DNA from 2 places in the Polaromonas sp. UC242_47 genome. Region 1 is predicted to be linked to the other one. Evidence: predicted binding sites of a transcription regulator. Region 1 holds the regulator's gene; the other holds the start of a gene.
What was found. The regulator NrdR, encoded in region 1, represses ribonucleotide reductase genes. The targets are predictions, from matches to a motif close to CACNANATNTNGTG.
Positions count from the first base shown of each region.

Region 2: a site for NrdR is predicted at 5,447-5,460, ahead of ACHMXK_RS05180 (ribonucleoside-diphosphate reductase subunit alpha). Genes of this name have one in related genera too.

Region 1 covers NZ_JBIOAO010000001.1:3,286,015-3,295,199, forward strand. The annotation lists gene ACHMXK_RS15890 (DUF748 domain-containing protein) at 1-2,414, opposite strand, end outside; gene ACHMXK_RS15895 (hypothetical protein) at 2,661-2,858, opposite strand; gene ACHMXK_RS15900 (transglycosylase SLT domain-containing protein) at 3,266-4,090, shown strand; ZMP/ZTP riboswitch at 4,141-4,277, shown strand; gene glyA (serine hydroxymethyltransferase) at 4,323-5,567, shown strand; gene nrdR (transcriptional regulator NrdR) at 5,666-6,115, shown strand; gene pilV (type IV pilus modification protein PilV) at 6,216-6,869, shown strand; gene ACHMXK_RS15920 (PilW family protein) at 6,916-7,932, shown strand; gene ACHMXK_RS15925 (PilX N-terminal domain-containing pilus assembly protein) at 7,916-8,551, shown strand; gene ACHMXK_RS15930 (pilus assembly protein) at 8,567-9,185, shown strand, end outside.
Region 2 covers NZ_JBIOAO010000001.1:1,049,200-1,058,384, reverse strand. The annotation lists gene ffh (signal recognition particle protein) at 1-357, opposite strand, end outside; gene ACHMXK_RS05205 (inner membrane protein YpjD) at 442-1,242, shown strand; gene ACHMXK_RS05200 (PP0621 family protein) at 1,239-1,478, shown strand; gene ACHMXK_RS05195 (ATP-binding protein) at 1,479-3,176, shown strand; gene ACHMXK_RS05190 (sigma-54-dependent transcriptional regulator) at 3,195-4,616, shown strand; gene ampD (1,6-anhydro-N-acetylmuramyl-L-alanine amidase AmpD) at 4,606-5,199, shown strand; gene ACHMXK_RS05180 (ribonucleoside-diphosphate reductase subunit alpha) at 5,640-8,546, shown strand; gene ACHMXK_RS05175 (ribonucleotide-diphosphate reductase subunit beta) at 8,680-9,185, shown strand, end outside.

The DNA of each region.
Region 1 (9,185 bases):
GCCCGGAACTCTTCCAATGACACATCGCCGGCCAACTGCGCCTGCGGCCCGGCGGGCGTCTGGCGGTAGGCGACCCGGCCCTTGAAGCTGGCGTCGGCCCGCAGCAGCTCGATGTTCAGCGCCTCGGCGAAATAGGGCTCGAAGGCCTGCACCGGCAGCCGCTCCAGCACCAGCCGGCCCTGGGCCTGCATGGGTGTCAGGCCCAGGCTGCCCTTGAAGTCCAGCTTGCCAGGCTCGAAGTGCCCGGTCGCCAGACGCAGGGAGGCGCTCAGCGGCATGGCTTTGGCCGAAGTTTTGTCGTCCAGCACCAGCCCCTGCAGTTGCGCCTTGAGCGCCGAGACTTCAAACGCCACGGGTTTGGCGCCGGCCTTGTCGGAAAACGACATGGCGCCGCCGTCCAGCAAGACCTCGTTGATCGCCACGGCCCAGGCCGGCGCTGAGGCTTTCGTGGCCGCCGACGTGGGCGGCGGCGGTGCCATGGCGGTGCGGCTGACCATCCAGCGTTCGTACATCCAGCGTTTGTCGGCACCCCGGTCGACCCGGGCCTTGGGCTGGGTCAGTTGCAGCTTGCCGGCCTTGAAGGACTGGCCGGCCACATCGATGGCCACGTCGGCCAGATCGACGCGCTGGACCGACACCAGCGACACCTTGCCTTGCGCCAGTTGCACCTCGCGCAGGGCGATCTGCGGCGCGCTGATGTTCAGTACCTGCGCCTTGTCCCCGCTGGCGGCCTGCCAGTTCACGGCAAGCTGGGCGTCGAGCTGGCCGTTCACGGCCGGCAGCAAAAACTGGCCCACGTATTTGGCCGCCATCTCCAGCGGCCAGGCGCTGGTGTTGACCTCGACCTGGGCCGCCTGGTCGGTGGCCGTGCCGCTGAAACTCAGTTGCGCCAGGCTGGCGACGGCTGGCGGCGCTGCGGCGACCCCTTTCGTGTTGGCTTTGGCCTTGGCCTTGCCTGGCGCCGCCGGCGAGGCTGGCGTGAGCACCGCTGCGGGATCAAGCCCCAGCGTGCCCTTGAACTGCAAAGGCGAGGCGGCGGCAAACGGCATGGCAATCGCCGAAGCGTCCAGCGTGAGGCCGCTCAGTTTGATCTGGGCCGGCGAAGGCAGACTGTCATCCAGCCAGTTCAGCACGCCGGCGCGCACCGCGACGCTGGTGACCTGGACTTTCCAGGGCGCGGCAGCGGCCGGTGCCTGGGATTGCGCCTTGTTTTGGCCTTCTGCCCTTTCCGGACGGGCGCTGGAAGCTATCTTTTCAGGAGCAACTGGCGCGGCTTCGGGCAGCAGGTTCAGGCGCCCTGCCCGGTCACGCCGGATATGCAGCGTGGGTGCCGTGAGTTCTACCGCAGAGAGTTTGACGAACTGCTCCAGCGGGCGCACCTCGTCCATGGTGACCTGCAGACGATCGAATGCCAGCAGGTCCTGGCCGACTTGGCTGCCTGCCGCCGGCTTGTCCAGCAGGCGGACCTTGTCCGCCGTGAGGACGCCGGAAAGCTTGACCACGGTTGCGGGGGTCTGTTCAAACGCCACTTTGAGATCGGCCTGCAAGACCGCGTCCTGCAGCCGGAACGGCAGGCTGGCCGGCAAATAGCCGAGGTAAGGCCTCAAGTCAAAATCGCTGAGCTTGATGTTGGCATCGGTCTTGTGGGTCTGGGCGAACGGGGTGCCGACCACGGCGGTGTCGAAGCTGCCGCCGTTGAGTTTGAAAGCCAGGTGCGGCGAGGTTTTGACCTCGCGCTTGGAGGCCAGGTTGCTCAGGAAAGGCACGGACAGATGCAGCTCCCGCAGCTCATGGGTCTTGTGGACGGTCTGGTCGGTGAAGTCCAACTGCCCGCCCGAGAGAACCAGGTTGTACAGGGCAAAACGCTGGGGTTTGCCGGGCGCTTCATCGGCCTTGGGCTGCAAGCGGGCCAGGATGTCGTCGATGTCGTAACGCCCGTCCCCCAGGTGCGTCAGCGACACCACGGGCTCGTCCACCGCAATCGCGTCCACCACGGGTGCCAGGCGCAGCAGGGACTCCATTTCTGCATCTATATAGAGACGCTTGATTTTCAGCTGGGGAAGCAAGGGCGCGGCCGGGGTCGCGGCGATGGGGTTGGTGGCCGGAGCGGCCGCCGTGGCAACGCCGCTTTTGGCGATCGCCAGGTCGCTGAGCGTCAGTTCCAGCGACCAGGGCTTGAAGTCCACCGCCCCGACCGTGACCTGCCGCCCCAGTTTGTCAGAGGCGATTTTCTCCAGCTGCGATTTCAGGATGGGCGGCACGGCCACATAGGCCAACGCCCACAGCAGCAGCAACCCACCAACGGCCCAGGCGAGGCGGCGCTGCCATGTCGGCGACTTGACCACGGAGACGGCATTTGCCGGAAAGGTTTTCGCGAAAGTCGACCATTTGTTCTTCACATCATTGCTTGTCATAGGCGGAGAGTCTTTCGTGTCCGGCGATAAAGGTCAATGATTTTTTGCCTGTGCCAGAGGTGAGGCGGCAATAAAAAACCCCGGGCAGCAAGGCCGACCGGGGCTGACGGCGGGCGTGATGCTCATGCCGTCGGGCTTCGCAAAGAAGAGAAGATCGTCTCCAGTGCGATGAAAGCAAGTGATTGCTCTCATGTTTACCGGGATTGGTTACCCAGCGAATGCTTGAGGTACTCAAGCACCTGCAGGTTAACGCGCCGCTTCGCACTTCGCAAGTCGAAATTTGTAATCAAAAATGGCCATGCGATTGCACTTTTCTTGGCGCTTTTCCGGACACTTTCGGGACGGCTTTTTCATCTCGCGCGTTTGCCCTGCAGACCAGAAAAAGCCATGCCTGGCAACACCGGCAAGCGCCGGTTTCAAGCTTCCAGCGCCTTTTTCAAACATGCCGCAAACACCTGAGCCATACCCTGAAACTGGTGAAACATACAGATTTTTCTGAAAATTTTGGAAACAGGCCCGACTTAGAGCCCACGTTCAAAAAGTCCGGGAAACAGCCGAAACAGGAGGTTTCAGGCTTGGAAAAGGTCTTTTGATACACATATAAGAATATCAAAACGATTTGATATTATTGACAAGTTATTTAGACCCCCCATAGAATCCGCCCTTCCAGAGAAAACCGAGGGACAACCCGAATCCGCTGCCGAACCCGGCTAAGTCAAACGAGAGGTGAAACACCCGCAAGGCCAGGCCTTGGTTTGATGGCGACCCAATCAAAGCGTACGGCTTCAAAACCAGTGCGCGTAGAAAGGAGTGCTATGACAGCGCTAGGACAATCAAGCTCCGCATCCACGATGCGGACCCTGCGAAAAAACGTCGGCAACAGTCTTGCAAACATTGCAGACGACATTGCCCAGGGCTTTTTCGAAATTACCCACAACAGCTTTGCCTTGGTCGGCCTGGCCGTTGTGTTTGCAGTGATCACACTGACCGCCCGGCCCGACTTGCGTCAGGCCGGTGAATCCCAACTGATGGGCTGGTTGCAGCAGCGCCAGGAAGCCGCGATCGGCTATACCGAGCCGGAAGCGATTGACCGGGCCACGGCCGCCAACCCCAAAGACCTGCCCAAGCAGCAGGCGGCGGTGGCTTTCTGGCTGAGCAAAAAATACAGCGTCGCGCCTGAACCTTTGAGCGTGCTGGTGGCGGAAGCGTTTGAAATTGGCCAGAAAGCCAAACTCGACCCGACGCTGATCCTGGCCATCATGGCGATCGAGTCGGGCTTCAACCCCTTCGCGCAAAGCCCGGTGGGGGCCCAGGGCCTGATGCAGGTGATGACCAAGGTCCATCACGACAAGTACGAGAACTTCGGCGGCAAGCTGGCCGCCTTTGACCCGGTGACCAACCTGCGTGTCGGCGTCAAGGTGCTGCAGGAATGTATCGCCCGTGCCGGTTCGGTGGAAGCCGGGCTCAAGTACTACGTTGGCGCCGCCAACCTGGAAAGCGACGGCGGTTACGCGGCCAAAGTCATGGCCGAACACGCCAGGCTGGCAGCCGTGGCCGGTGGCCATGCCACGCCCGTGCGTCCGCCGCTGGCCATCCCGGCCTCGATGCCGCTCAAGGCCCAGGCCCAACCGGACGACAAGGCCGGTGACAAAGTCGCCAGCCTGGCTGTGTCCTGAGGGGATATACGCCGCCCCGACACCGGGTGCAGCGCCGAGTCCGTTACACTACGCTTGTGCGCGACTGGCGATAGGCAAGCCCCCCGTATTCGAGGGCATTTGCTGACGTGGGATACCACTGGGAAGCGCACCGCTGGCGTCGGTTGTCAAACCACACAGCGTTCAGCCGTTCGCCTGGGCAGCCCTTGTTCCATCCACCCGATGACAGGGACCACGTCTTTACAGGACTGCCATGTACGACCGCAACATTCTGGTTGAACAAACCGACCCCGAGCTTTTTGCAGCCATCCAGGCTGAAAATGCACGCCAGGAACACCACATCGAGCTGATCGCCAGCGAGAACTACGCCTCGCCCGCCGTGATGGCCGCGCAAGGCTCGCAGCTCACCAACAAATACGCCGAGGGTTACCCTGGCCGCCGCTACTACGGCGGTTGCGAACATGTGGACGTGGCCGAGCAACTGGCCATAGACCGCGTCAAACAAATCTTTGGTGCCGAAGCCGCCAACGTGCAGCCGCATTGCGGCGCCTCGGCCAACGAAGCCGTCTTCCTGGCCTTTCTGAAGCCCGGCGACACCATCATGGGCATGAGCCTGGCCGAAGGCGGCCACCTGACCCACGGCATGGCGCTGAACATGAGCGGCAAGTGGTTCAACGTCATCAGCTACGGCCTGAACGACAAGGAAGAAATCGACTACGACGCGATGGAGCGCAAGGCCCACGAGTCCAAACCCAAACTCATCATTGCCGGTGCCTCGGCCTACTCGCTCGGCATTGATTTCGCCCGCTTCGCCAAGGTGGCGAAAGACGTGGGTGCAATTTTCATGGTCGACATGGCGCATTACGCCGGCCTGATCGCTGCCGGTGTCTACCCGAATCCGGTGCCACACGCGGACATCGTGACCTCGACCACACACAAGAGCCTGCGCGGCCCGCGCGGCGGCATCATTTTGATGAAGGCCGAGCACGAAAAAGCCATCAACAGCGCCATCTTCCCTGGCCTGCAAGGCGGCCCGCTGATGCATGTGATCGCGGCCAAGGCCGTGGCCTTCAAGGAAGCGCTGACACCCGAGTTCAAGAGCTATCAGCAACAAGTGTTGAAAAACGCGCAAATCGTCGCCGAGACGCTGACCCAGCGCGGCCTGCGTATTGTCAGCGGCCGCACCGAAAGCCATTTGATGCTGGTCGACCTGCGCGCCAAGGGCATCACCGGCAAGGAAGCCGAGGCCGTGCTGGGCAGTGCCCACATGACCATCAACAAAAACGCAATTCCCAACGACCCGGAAAAACCCATGGTCACCAGCGGCGTGCGTATCGGCACCCCGGCCATGACCACACGCGGCTTCAAGGACGAAGAAGCCCGCATCACGGCCAACCTGATTGCCGACGTGCTGGACAAGCCGCGTGATGCGGCCAACATCGAAGCGGTGCGCGCCAAGGTCAATGCCCTGACCAGCCGCTTCCCGGTTTACCGTTAAGCCATGTACGGCGCAGGCGCTACATTTTTTATAGCTGCTTGCGCCCGCCCCATCAGGGCTGGAGGCCAATTTATGCCTACAACTTCAGGTAACACACCATGAAATGCCCTTTCTGCGGCCATCTTGAGACCCAAGTCGTTGAAACGCGGGTCTCAGAAGACGCAGACTTCATACGCCGCCGCCGCCAGTGCGGCGCGTGTGAAAAACGTTTCACCACCTACGAACGCCCCGACGTCAACTTCCCGGCCATCGTCAAAAAAGACGGCCGCCGCATCGAGTACAAACGCGGCAAAATCCTGGACTCCATGAAGCTGGCCCTGCGCAAGCGCCCGGTCAGCACCGAGCAGGTCGACTCGGCGATTGAACGGATCGAAGAAAAGCTGCTGAACCTGGGCCTCAGAGAAGTACCCTCCACCCGCCTGGGCGAACTCGTCATGCGCGAACTCAAGAAACTCGACAAAGTCGCTTATGTGCGTTTTGCCAGCGTGTACCGGAGTTTTGAGGACATTGATGACTTCAAGACGCTGGTGGATGAGGTGCGAAGATAACCTAGCCCAACGTACTGAAAACCGCTAAACGGTTTTCATGGTCAGACCAACGGGCCGTAATCATCTGGTCCTGAGAGCAGCTTGAAAGTACCATCGAAGCATGGATACCTTTTACGCTGGCTCCCCGCTCAAGCCGAGACGACCATTACCATTCCCAGCTAACAGACACTCTTACTTCCGTGCGTCCTCAGGGTTCTCGCTCATTGAAGTGTTGGTTTCTATTGTCGTTCTGACATTCGGGCTATTGGGAATGGTTGGCATGCAAGCCGCCTCGCTGCATGCCAATAGGGACGCGCGCCTGCAGTCATCAGCAGTAGTTTTGTCCAGAGAATTGGCTGACATGATCCGCGGCAATAAGGCCATAGGAGTGCTCAGCGGTACAGCAAATCCCTATTTGGGAACCTTCAGCTCGCCCTTGGCTGCAGCAACTCCATCCTATTGCTTGAACGTCGCGAGTGGTACTTGTACAGACACAACAGATATTGCCAACGCTCAAATGACGGAGTGGCTTGCTCGGGTAGATGCGGAACTTCCGAGTGCTCGTGTAGTTTCATGTTTCGACACGGCACCTTTTGACTCAAGCGGCCTTCCACAATGGGGCTGCACCGGCGGAGCAGGGGCTGTAATCGTCATCAAAATTGGCTGGACCAGAGGTTCAACCAATAAATCTCAAACAGGTTCAGCAGCCGTCGAACGCGCCACAGACACCAACTCAAAACCAGCCTTGGTATTACCAGTCACAGCAGGTGTTTGACATGTTTTTTCATAGGTACAAATGTCTCAATACATCCAAACCAACAATGACGAGTAGCCCATTGCATCAACGCGAGCGAGGAATGACCTTGGTCGAGTTACTTGTTGCTTTGGTGATTGGCATGCTGATTTCGTTGGCCGCGGTGTCCTCACTAATTGTGACTCGCCAAGGCTTCAACACAGTGGATGCGGCTTCCCAGCTGCGTGATAACGGCAGATTCGCTGCTGACTTGATTCAGCGCATCGTTGTGCAAACAGGGTTCAAAGACCCCACATATGTCACCAGCGCGCCAAGTCAGGCAGATATAGCCAACGATGCGGCAGGACTTATCGCCTCTAACATTACAGGATTCAACAACGCAATCTTCAAAACATCGGATCTAACGACTGCTACAGCGAGATCATCCAGCGTGGTTGGCTATGGCAGTGATGTACTCATTCTCAGATACCAAACCGCCAAACTTAATAATGACGTTTCATCGAATGCGACTGATGGATCCATGATTGATTGCGCTGGTAATCCAATCACGACAGTTGCTGCAGATCGAAATGATCGCATGGTGAGTGTCTTTCACGTGGGACTTGGAGCAGATGGCGAGCCGTCCTTGATGTGCTCCCGCTCAGCAAACGGCTTGGCCCCCTATACCTCTCAGCCCATTATTCAAGGCGTAGAAAACTTTCAGGTTCTATATGGTGTAGATGGTTTTACAACAGCAAATACAGCGTTCACCGGCACGCCCGACTCGGTTCCTGAAAAGTATTTGCGGGCTGACCAAATGGTGGTCGGCGGAGCGACCGATTCCAAGGCAACCTATGACAACTGGCGGCGTGTCCGCAGCATTCGCATTGGTATGGTGCTGCGAGGACCGCTGAACTCCCAACAGGAAAGAGTATCGCAAACCTTTTACCCTTTCGGCCTGGCAAAAGCATCGTCCACGGGCGTAGCGGGCTCGGCCCTTTCATCTGCAAGCGATGTTGGCACCATTTTCACCCCCGCGGTGGACGGACGCCTTCGACAAGTCGTCACCTTCACCATACATCTGCGAAATGATCAGGGGCTTTGAAAAAATGAAAAAACCTGTATTAAGGCTACACGCGAACAACGCACGCGATCGTTCCGATCAGAGGGGTCTCTCCCTGATCATGGTGTTACTGATTTTGGTGGTGGTATCTCTACTGGGCGTGGGTGGCGCTCAAATTGCGTTGATGAGTGAACGCGGGGCGCGTAATGACCGAGATCAACAAGTGGCCTGGCAAGCAGCGGAGGCCGCCTTGATTGATGCGGAAATTGATATGCGGAATACCAGCTCCACGCGCCAGGCCATTTTTGACGGAAAATCCGTTTTAGCGTTCCCCCCCTTTGGCTGCGGTACGTCGGGAAGCTCCCGAGGACTGTGCGCCATAGCCATAACAGGAAAACCCTCCTGGTTGACGACGGATTTCACTTCCACCAGTGGCAGTGCGCCCACTACGGCATTTGGCACTTTCACCTCAAGCACCTTCGCTGCGGGTGGTGTGGGCATCCAAGCGGCCCAAGCCCCCCGCTACATCATCGAGCCTATTTTGGCACTTTCGGGTGACAAAGCCAACCCCGAGCCGGAGGTGTTATATCGCGTGACCACAATGGGTTTTGGTCCCCGTGTGGACATTCAGTCGATGATCCAAATGCTTTACAGAATTTAGTAACAGGAGTGATTTATGCACGCCAATGACCCTACACATGCCATCTCAGCGTCAACGCATACCACCCTGAAAATTCGGCATTTTGTGCAGGCCTTTCGAGAAAGTCAGCAATGGTCCTGGCGAAAGAAATTGATATGGCTGGCAGCGCCCGCAATGGTGGTTGCCGTTCCCTTTCTTGTTTTTGGTACCGTGACTCCTCCCAACATCCCGGCCATCAATCTGTCAGCGGATCCACTCTATACCCCCACAGCGGCAGACAAACCAGCACTTGCACTTGCGCTGTCCGTGGAGTTCCCCACGGTAGGCGCCCAATATGTAGACCCTGACAATAACAATAGCAGCACGACAGAAGACCCAACCTACTCGCCCAGCATTGAATACCTCGGCTACTACGACGCGGAGAGTTGCTACACCTATGACAAAGTCGGTACTGGGGCGCCGTCAGGCCAGGAAAGCAACTACAAGCGATTTGTACGCCGGGGACCGGCCATTCCACTGGGCACGCCCAACACGGCAAATCCAACATGGACTACACGCCTGTGCTGGGATGGCACAAAGAGCTATAGCAAGGACGACGGCACCAGTCCGACATCGAGTACCACGACCAACGATGCCTTTAGCGGAAACTTCCTGA
Region 2 (9,185 bases), 2.2 Mb from region 1:
TTTGGCGGTGGTGGTGGTTTTACCCGCACCTTGCAGACCGGCCATCAGGATCACGGCCGGCGGCTGGGCCGCCAGGTTGATGTCGCTGACCCCCTCACCCATGGTCGCGGCCAGTTCGCGGTTGACGATGCTGACCAGCACCTGGCCGGGCGAGAGGGAGGCCATCACCTCCTGGCCCAGCGCCTTCTCTTTGACGCGGGCGATGAAGTCGCGCACCACGGGCAGGGCCACGTCGGCCTCCAGCAAGGCCATGCGCACCTCGCGCAGCATGTCCTGCACATTGGATTCGGTGATGCGGGCCTGGCCTCGCATTTCCTTGACGAGGCGGGAAAGTTTGTCGGTAAGGGCAGAGGCCATGAACAGGCTCCACAGCTGGAGCTAAAAGGAAGTGGAAGAAGAAAGCCGACCTGCGCCGCAGGCTGCTACAGCTAAACTGTAGCCATGATTTTAACTTTGAGCGCTGGGTGGGGTCTGGCCACGGCCATTGGGGCCGCGCTGGCCTACGCGGTGCTGGCGCTCGCCACGCCGCGTTTGAGCCCCGGCAGCACCCGCATCGTGCTGTTTTTGGCCTGGTTGCTACATGCCCTGACCCTGGCGAACGGCCTGCTCGGCCAGCCGCCGCGTTTTGGTTTTGCGCCCGCCCTGTCCATGACGGTCTGGCTGGTGCTCAGCGTTTATGCGGTGGAAAGCCGGCTCTTTCCGCAGTTGCAGGCACGCTGGGCGCTGGCCGGCCTGGGCAGTGCCGCCGTCTTGCTGGCGCTGGTGTTTCCCGGCGCCAGCTACCACCTGATTTCTTCGCCCTGGTTGCCCCTGCACTGGGCTTTGGGTATTGCCTCGTATGGCCTGTTCGCCACGGCGGTGGTGCATGGCTGGTTGATGAACCGCTCCGAGCGCTCCATCCGTTCGGCAACCCAGCCGGACACCGGCATGCCGCTGCTGACCCTGGAACGCCTGACCTTTCGTTTTGTGCAGGCCGGTTTTGTGCTGCTGACCGCCACCTTGCTGGTCGGCTGGTTGTTTGCCGAAACCCTGTACGGCCCGGGTCGGGCCTGGCAGTGGAACCACAAAACCTTTTTCTCGGTGCTGGCATGGCTCACCTTTGCCGGCCTGCTGATAGGCCGGGCGCGCCTGGGCTGGCGCGGACGCCAGGCGGTGCGGGTGTTGTACCTGGGCTCGGGGCTGCTGCTGCTCGGTTACGCCGGCTCGCGTTTTGTCCTTGAAATCATCCTGCACCGCATATGAAATACCTGATCGTGATTGCCGTGGTGCTGGTCGCCGTCTGGCTCTGGCGCAACAACCGGCGTGCCGAGTTGCGCGAAAAATCCGCACCGCGCCGCCCTGTCACCGGCCCGCACCAGTTGCCCACCGAGATCGTGGCCTGCGCTGTCTGCGCGGTGCACCTGCCCAGACCGGATGCCGTGGCCGGCAAACGCGGCCTGTATTGCAGCGACGCCCACCGCCGCCAGGCCGAGGATTAAATGCCACCGGACACAGGCCACTCCTGGTTTGGACCGGTAGACAAACGCCACGGCGCCTGGGGCGCCAGCGCCAGCGGCGAATCTTTTGGCCGCCTGTGGCGCGCCTTCATGACAGCGCGTGTGACCATTGCCGGCGTGTTGCTCGCCTTGCAGGCCTCGATTTACGCCCTGGGGCAGCCGGTCCGCGAAGCGATGATCTTGCTGTGCCTGGTCTACTTTGTAGCGACACTGGTGGTGCGGGTCTGGGCCCAGCCCAGACCACCGGGCAGCACCTTCGATACGCAGTGGTTGTTCACGATCGGTATCGACGTGCTGGCTTTCTCCGCCCTCAATTTTTTGCAGTCGGGCTCGATCAACTACACCGCGCTGTTTGCCCTGCCTGTCTTGCTGGCGTCCGTGTTGGGGCCGATTTTGCTGGCCCTGGGCACTGCCGCCAGCGTGACATTGCTGCTGCTCGGCGATGCCTGGTGGGTGTCGCTGCAAGCACAGGGCGAGTCCACCTCGCGTTTTCTGCAGGCCGCCCTGAGCGGTTCCGGCTTTTTTGTCGTGGCCTTGCTGGCCAACCAGTTGGCGCTGCGCCTGTCGCGGGAAGAACAGCGTGCCTACAGCAGCCAGTCGGTGGCACGTATGCAAACCCAGGTCAACGAACTGGTGATAGACACCCTGGTGGATGGTGTGCTGGTGATCGATATCAACGGCCTGGTGCGTGCGGCCAATCCCGCGTCCAGGCGTCTGCTGGCCACCCATGGTGTGGCCAGCAGCGCCCCCTTCATGCTGGCGGCCGAATTGGCCTGGTTGCCCCTGGCCAGGCTGGCCCAACGCACCCTGGAGCATCAAACCCCACAACAAGCCGATGTCACCCTGGAACACGCCTCGCGCCATGCGCGGCGCCTGCAGGTGCGTACGCGGCTGGCGGCCTCGCGCGATGGTTCGCACGAAAGCCTGTGTGTGATGTTTCTGGAAGACCTGCGCGAAATGGAAGCCAGGATACGCACCGAAAAAATGGCGGCCATGGGCCGCATGTCGGCCGCCGTCGCCCATGAGATCCGCAACCCGCTGGCCGCCATCACCCAGGCCAATGCCTTGCTCGAAGAAGACCTGCAGGATGCCGGGCATCGCCAGTTGACCGGCATGGTCGCGCAAAACGCACAGCGGCTCGCCCGTATCGTCGAGGAAATCCTCAACCTGTCGCGGGTGCAGGAACAAACGCCCCAAACACAAACACGCGCCCTGCGGCTTGACGACATGGTGCAGCGTATCTGCACAGACTGGGCCCAGCAGACCGCAACCGGCCCACGGCTGCATGTGCAAACGGGCACGGGCCAAGCCGCCATCCTGTTCGAAGCCGAACACCTGCGGCGCCTGATGGTCAACCTGCTGGACAACGCCTTGCGTTATGCCAGTACCGCGGCCGGTGCCATCCGGGTGGCGACCGACCATTCGGCCTCCGGGCAATTGCGGCTGTCGGTCTGGAGTGATGGACAGCCGCTGGAAAAAACGGTGCAATCCCATTTGTTTGAGCCATTTTTCTCGTCCGAAAGCCGCTCCAGCGGATTGGGGTTATATATATGCAGGGAATTGTGCGAACGCCATGGTGCCCTGGTGGGTTACCAGCGTATTGCGCGCAACCGGGTGGAAGGCAATGAATTTTTTGTCATTTTCAAACCGGCTGCAGCTTTTGACACAATCTCCGCCTGACCACCGCTTGAACCATCCATGACCACCCCGAATCAGGCCCACATACTGGTGATCGACGACGAGCCGGATCTGCGCACCCTCTACGAACTCACCTTGCTGCGCGAAGGTTACCGGGTCGAAGCCGCCGCCGACCTGGCGCAAGCCCGCGCCCAGTTGCAGGAAAAGCGCTTTGATGCCGTGATCACCGACATGCGCCTGCCCGATGGCTTGGGCCTGGAGTTGCTGCGCGAGATGGTCAGCCAGCAGCGACCCGAGCGCTGCGTCATCATCACCGCCCATGGCTCGGCCGAAAATGCGGTCGAGGCCCTGAAGGCCGGCGCCTTTGACTACCTGACCAAGCCGGTGGACCTCAAGCAGTTTCGCAACGTGGTGGCCTCAGCCATCCAGGGCCCCGCGAGCACTGCCGCGCTGGCCGGCGGCGAACGGACCCGGCCGGACGGCGATTCCAACGCTGCCGCGCCCAAAATGGCCAAATCCGGCGATGCCTCGCTGACCTTGCAACGCCTGGTTGGCGAATCCACCGTGATGCAAGCCGTCAAGTCCCGCATCGTCAAGGTCGCCGGCAGCATGGCACCGGTGTTGATCCAAGGCGAGTCCGGCACCGGCAAGGAGTTGGTCGCACGGTCTGTGCACGACTGCAGCCACCGCGCGGCCGGGCCGTTTGTGGCCGTCAACTGCGGCGCAATTCCGGAGAACCTGCTGGAGGCTGAGTTTTTTGGCGCGCGCAAAGGCGCTTACACCGGTTCCACGCAAGACCGCCAGGGTTATTTCCAGGCGGCCAAAGGCGGCACCCTGTTTCTCGACGAGATTGGCGACCTGCCACTGGCCATGCAGTCCAAGCTCTTGCGCGCCATCCAGGAACGTGTGGTCAGACCGCTGGGGTCGGCGCAGGAAGACACCGTGGATGTACGTATCGTCAGCGCCACCCACAAAGACCTGGGCGCAGGTGTGGCGGCCGGGCTGTTCCGCCAGGATTTGTATTACCGGCTCAACGTCATTGAAATCCATGTCCCGCCGCTGCGGGAGCGCCGCGAAGACCTGCCCGCCCTGTGCAAAGACCTGCTGGGCCGGATTTGCAAGGAGTCGGGTTTGCACATGCCTGATATCTCCAGCCAGGTCCTGGCCAGCCTGCAAGCCCATCCCTTCAACGGCAATGTGCGGGAACTGGAAAACATTCTGCATCGCGCGGTTGCCCTCGGTGAAGGCGGCGACCTGCACCTGGAGTCGCCTCCGGCCGAGGAAGTGACGGTGCCAGAGAACTTGCAGAACTTTCTGGATGGCCAGGAACGCGGCATCCTGTCCAAAGTCCTGCAGGAAACCGGCTTCAACCGCACGGCGGCCGCAGCCAAGCTGGGCATCAGCCTGCGTCAGATCCGTTACCGCATTGCCCGACTGAATATCGTCACCCCCAATGGGGACGATACGCCCGATGCACCCTAGCCCGACGGACGTCGCGCCTGCCTTGTGGCACCAAGGCTGGTACCAACACGCCAGGGCGCTGGCTTCGCCGAATTTCGGCGCCCGCCCTGCGACCGCATCCATCGACCTGGTGGTCATCCACTCGATCAGCCTGCCGCCCGGCGAGTTTGGCAACGGCCAGGTGCAGCGCCTGTTCACCAACCAGCTGGACTGGGACGCCCACCCCTACTTTCAAAGTATTCGCGGGCTGAAGGTTTCCTCGCATTTCTTCATCACCCGCTCCGGCCAGCTGTGGCAGTTCGTCAGCTGCGACGATCGCGCCTGGCATGCGGGTGAATCCTGCTACCGCGGCCGGAACAACTGCAACGACGACTCCATTGGCATCGAACTGGAAGGCTTGGAGGGCGGGCTGTTTGAAGCCGCGCAATACGAGACCTTGGCCAGCATCTGCGCCGCCTTGCTGCGGCACTACCCGGTGGCGCACTTGGCCGGGCACGAACACATCGCCAGCGGCCGCAAGCAAGACCCCGGCGTTGGCTTCGACTGGCCCTGGCTACAGCGAGCACTGGGTTTGCCGGCTCAGTGTTTTCCCGGGAACATTTAAATCACACCCCCGAAAAACCACCGCCAGCCGGTGGTTTTTAAAAAAATAAATACGCCATTTTTTGGTCAGCCTGAATATCGACAAGGGCTCGGCGGGCAAAATGCGTGACAGCCCGCATCAGGACTGGATCAGCGCTTTTTTGAGAGATGGCGCAAGGCCTGCCGGGCAGCGGCCCGATAACCCCTTGTGTGCATTTTTACCGGCAAAAAATAGCTACACAAAGTAACGGCGGCGCCATGAGGCGATACACTACCTGTAGTGCTTGAAATCACATTAGACCCTAGGTATAGTGTCTTAGCCCAGTATTCACTTTGATACATCCGGGCACCAGCCACTCAAGGAATCAACGCCACACGAGCCCAACACCGGCAACCGTCAGCCTTCTCCTTTGCCCCCTATCACATCGAATTCACCCGACAACAAAGCACAACGAGGAAGCCATGCAAACAGCCCAACATGCAACACCCGCCAGCACCAGCCTGCCGGCCGCAGATCAATCCACTGGCAGCCAGACCCAGGACCAGCCGCTGAACCACTACCAGATCATCCGCCGCAACGGCGCCGTCGTGCCTTTTGAGCCGAACAAGATCGCCGTGGCGATGATGAAAGCCTTCCTGGCGGTGCACGGCACCCAGGGCGCGGCGTCTGCCAGCGTGCGGGAAACCGTCGACGAACTGACCCAGACCGTGATGCGCGCCCTCATGCGTTCACGTCCAGGCGGCGGCACCTTCCATATTGAAGACGTGCAGGACCAGGTCGAGCTCGGCCTGATGCGCGGCAGCCACCACGAGGTCGCCCGCGCTTATGTGTTGTACCGCGAAAAGCGCACGCAGGAACGCGCACGCCAGCCCGAGGTGACGGCGCCCGCCGCGCCACAACTGCATGTACTGGACAACGGCAAAACCGTGGCGCTGGACATCCGCCAGTTGCAGGCGCTGATCGAAGCCTCCTGCGCCGGTCTGGGTGCAGACATCAAGCCCGACCCCATCGTTGCCGAAACCATGCGCAACCTGTACGACGGCGTGCCGATTGACGAGGTCTACAAGGCCTCCATCCTGGCAGCCCGCACCCTGATTGAAAAAGATCCGGACTACACCTACGCGACCGCCCGCCTGTTGCTGCACACCATTCGCCGCGAGGTCCTGGGTGGGGAAGTCACACAGGGCGACATGGACACGCGTTATGCCGAGTACTTCCCGCAATTCATCGCCAAAGGCGTGAAAAACGAGTTGCTCGATGAAAAATTGATGGAGTTCGACCTGGAGCGCCTGGGCGCCGCACTCAAGCCCGAGCGCGACCTGAAGTTTGACTACCTCGGCCTGCAGACGCTGTTCGATCGCTACTTCCTGCACGTGCGCAAACAGCGCATCGAACTGCCCCAGGCTTTCTTCATGCGTGTGGCCATGGGCCTGTCGCTGGAAGAAACCGATCGCGAAGCACACGCCATCGAGTTCTACGAAATCATGTCCTCCTTCGACTTCATGTCGAGCACACCCACCCTGTTCAACGCCGGCACCCTGCGTTCGCAGCTGTCCTCGTGTTACCTGACCACGGTGGCCGACGACCTGGGCGGCATTTACGATGCCATCAAGGAAAACGCCCTGCTGTCCAAGTTTGCCGGCGGCCTCGGCAACGACTGGACGCCGGTGCGCGCCCTGGGCGCCCACATCAAGGGCACCAATGGCGAATCACAAGGCGTCGTGCCCTTCCTGAAAGTTGTCAACGACACCGCCGTGGCGGTGAATCAGGGCGGCAAACGCAAGGGCGCGGTCTGCGCCTACCTGGAAACCTGGCACCTGGACATCGAAGAGTTCCTGGAATTGCGCAAAAACACCGGCGATGACCGCCGCCGCACGCACGACATGAACACCGCCAACTGGATTCCCGACCTGTTCATGCGCCGCGTGATGGAAAAAGGCAGCTGGACGCTGTTTTCGCCGTCCGACACGCCCGACCTGCACGACAAATACGGCATCGAGTTCGAAAAAACCTACACCGCCTACGAAGCCCGGGCCGAGCGTGGCGAGATCAAGCCTGCGCGCAAACTGCAGGCCGTGGACATGTGGCGCAAGATGCTGTCTATGCTGTTCGAGACCGGCCATCCCTGGATCACCTTCAAGGACGCCTGCAATGTGCGTTCGCCCCAGCAACATGCCGGCGTCGTGCACTCGTCCAACCTGTGCACCGAAATCACGCTCAACACCAGCGACACCGAAACCGCCGTCTGCAACCTGGGTTCCGTTAACCTGGTCCAGCATTTGAAGGACGGCGCGGTTGACCACGAGAAGCTCAAAAAGACCATCACCACGGCCATGCGCATGCTGGACAACGTGATCGACATCAACTACTACGCGGTCGAGAAGGCACGCATCTCCAACCTGCGCCACCGTCCGGTCGGCCTGGGCCTGATGGGCTTCCAGGACTGCCTGTACGAGCTGCGTATTCCTTATGCATCGGATGCGGCGGTCGAGTTTGCCGACAAATCCATGGAAGCGATTTGCTACCACGCCTACTGGGCGTCCACCGAGCTGGCCAAAGAGCGCGGCCAATACAGCAGCTACAAGGGCTCGCTGTGGGACCAAGGCATCTTGCCGCTGGACACGCTGGACTTGCTGGCCAAGGAACGTGGCGGTTATCTGGAAGTGGATCGTTCCGCCACCCTGGACTGGGACGCGCTGCGCCAGAAAATCGCCAAGGACGGCATGCGCAATTCCAACTGCGTGGCCATCGCCCCGACGGCCACCATCTCCAACATCATTGGTGTGGATGCCTGTATCGAGCCCTGCTTCGGTAACCTCTCTGTCAAGTCCAACCTGTCCGGTGAGTTCACGGTCATTAACCACTACCTGGTGCGCGACCTCAAACGTCTGAACCTGTGGGATGACGTGATGGTGGTGGACCTGAAACACTTTGACGGCTCGCTGCGCCCCATCGACCGTGTGCCGCAAGACATCAAGGCACTTTACGCCACGGCTTTCGAAGTGGATGCCACCTGGCTGGTCGAAGCCGCATCACGTCGCCAGAAATGGATTGACCAGGCGCAATCGCTCAACATCTACATGGCAGGCGCGTCCGGCAAGAAGCTCGACGACACCTACAAGCTGGCATGGTTGCGTGGCCTGAAGACCACCTATTACCTGCGCACCATGAGCGCCACCCATGCGGAAAAATCCACCGTCAAAGCCGGCAAGATGAACTCCGTCGCATCGGGCAATACCGATGACACCGGCAGCATGAATGCACTCGATGCAGCCGCTGCCGCAGCGCAGGTTCAGATGGATGCATCACCTGCCACCGACATCAAGTTTTGCGCGATTGACGATCCCGGTTGCGAGGCCTGCCAATAACAAAAAATCGCGGCGCCGAAAAAATTCAGCGCCGCGATTCGATGTAATTGAGCAACACAAATTTATAGCGATGTAAATGAACACTTTTCATTTTGTATCGCTGCTTTCATAATCCAACTTATTGGAAACCTCTATGTTGACCTGGGACGAAGAAGCCAAACCATCGTTGCAAACATCTTTGAACAGCAGCTTGCCCGAAAGCCGCTCGATGGAACTTCCGCCTCTTTCTTTGCAGCAGCCTCAAGCGGCCTCCCGCACGCTTGACGACAGCGCCCTGATTTCCGCACAAACGACCTCGGCGGCACCGGCCGCAGCAGCACCGACGGCACAACGTGTCAGGGCCGCCGACAAACGCATCATCAACGGCCAGACCGACGTGAACCAGCTGGTTCCCTTCAAGTACAAATGGGCCTGGGAAAAATACTTGGCCAGCTGCGCAAACCACTGGATGCCGCAGGAAGTGAACATGACGCGCGACATCGCGTTGTGGAAAGACCCGAACGGTCTGACCGACGACGAGCGCCGCCTGGTCAAGCGCAACCTGGGATTTTTTGTCACCGCCGACTCGCTGGCCGCCAACAACATTGTGTTGGGCACCTACCGCCACATCACGGCACCCGAATGCCGTCAGTTTTTGCT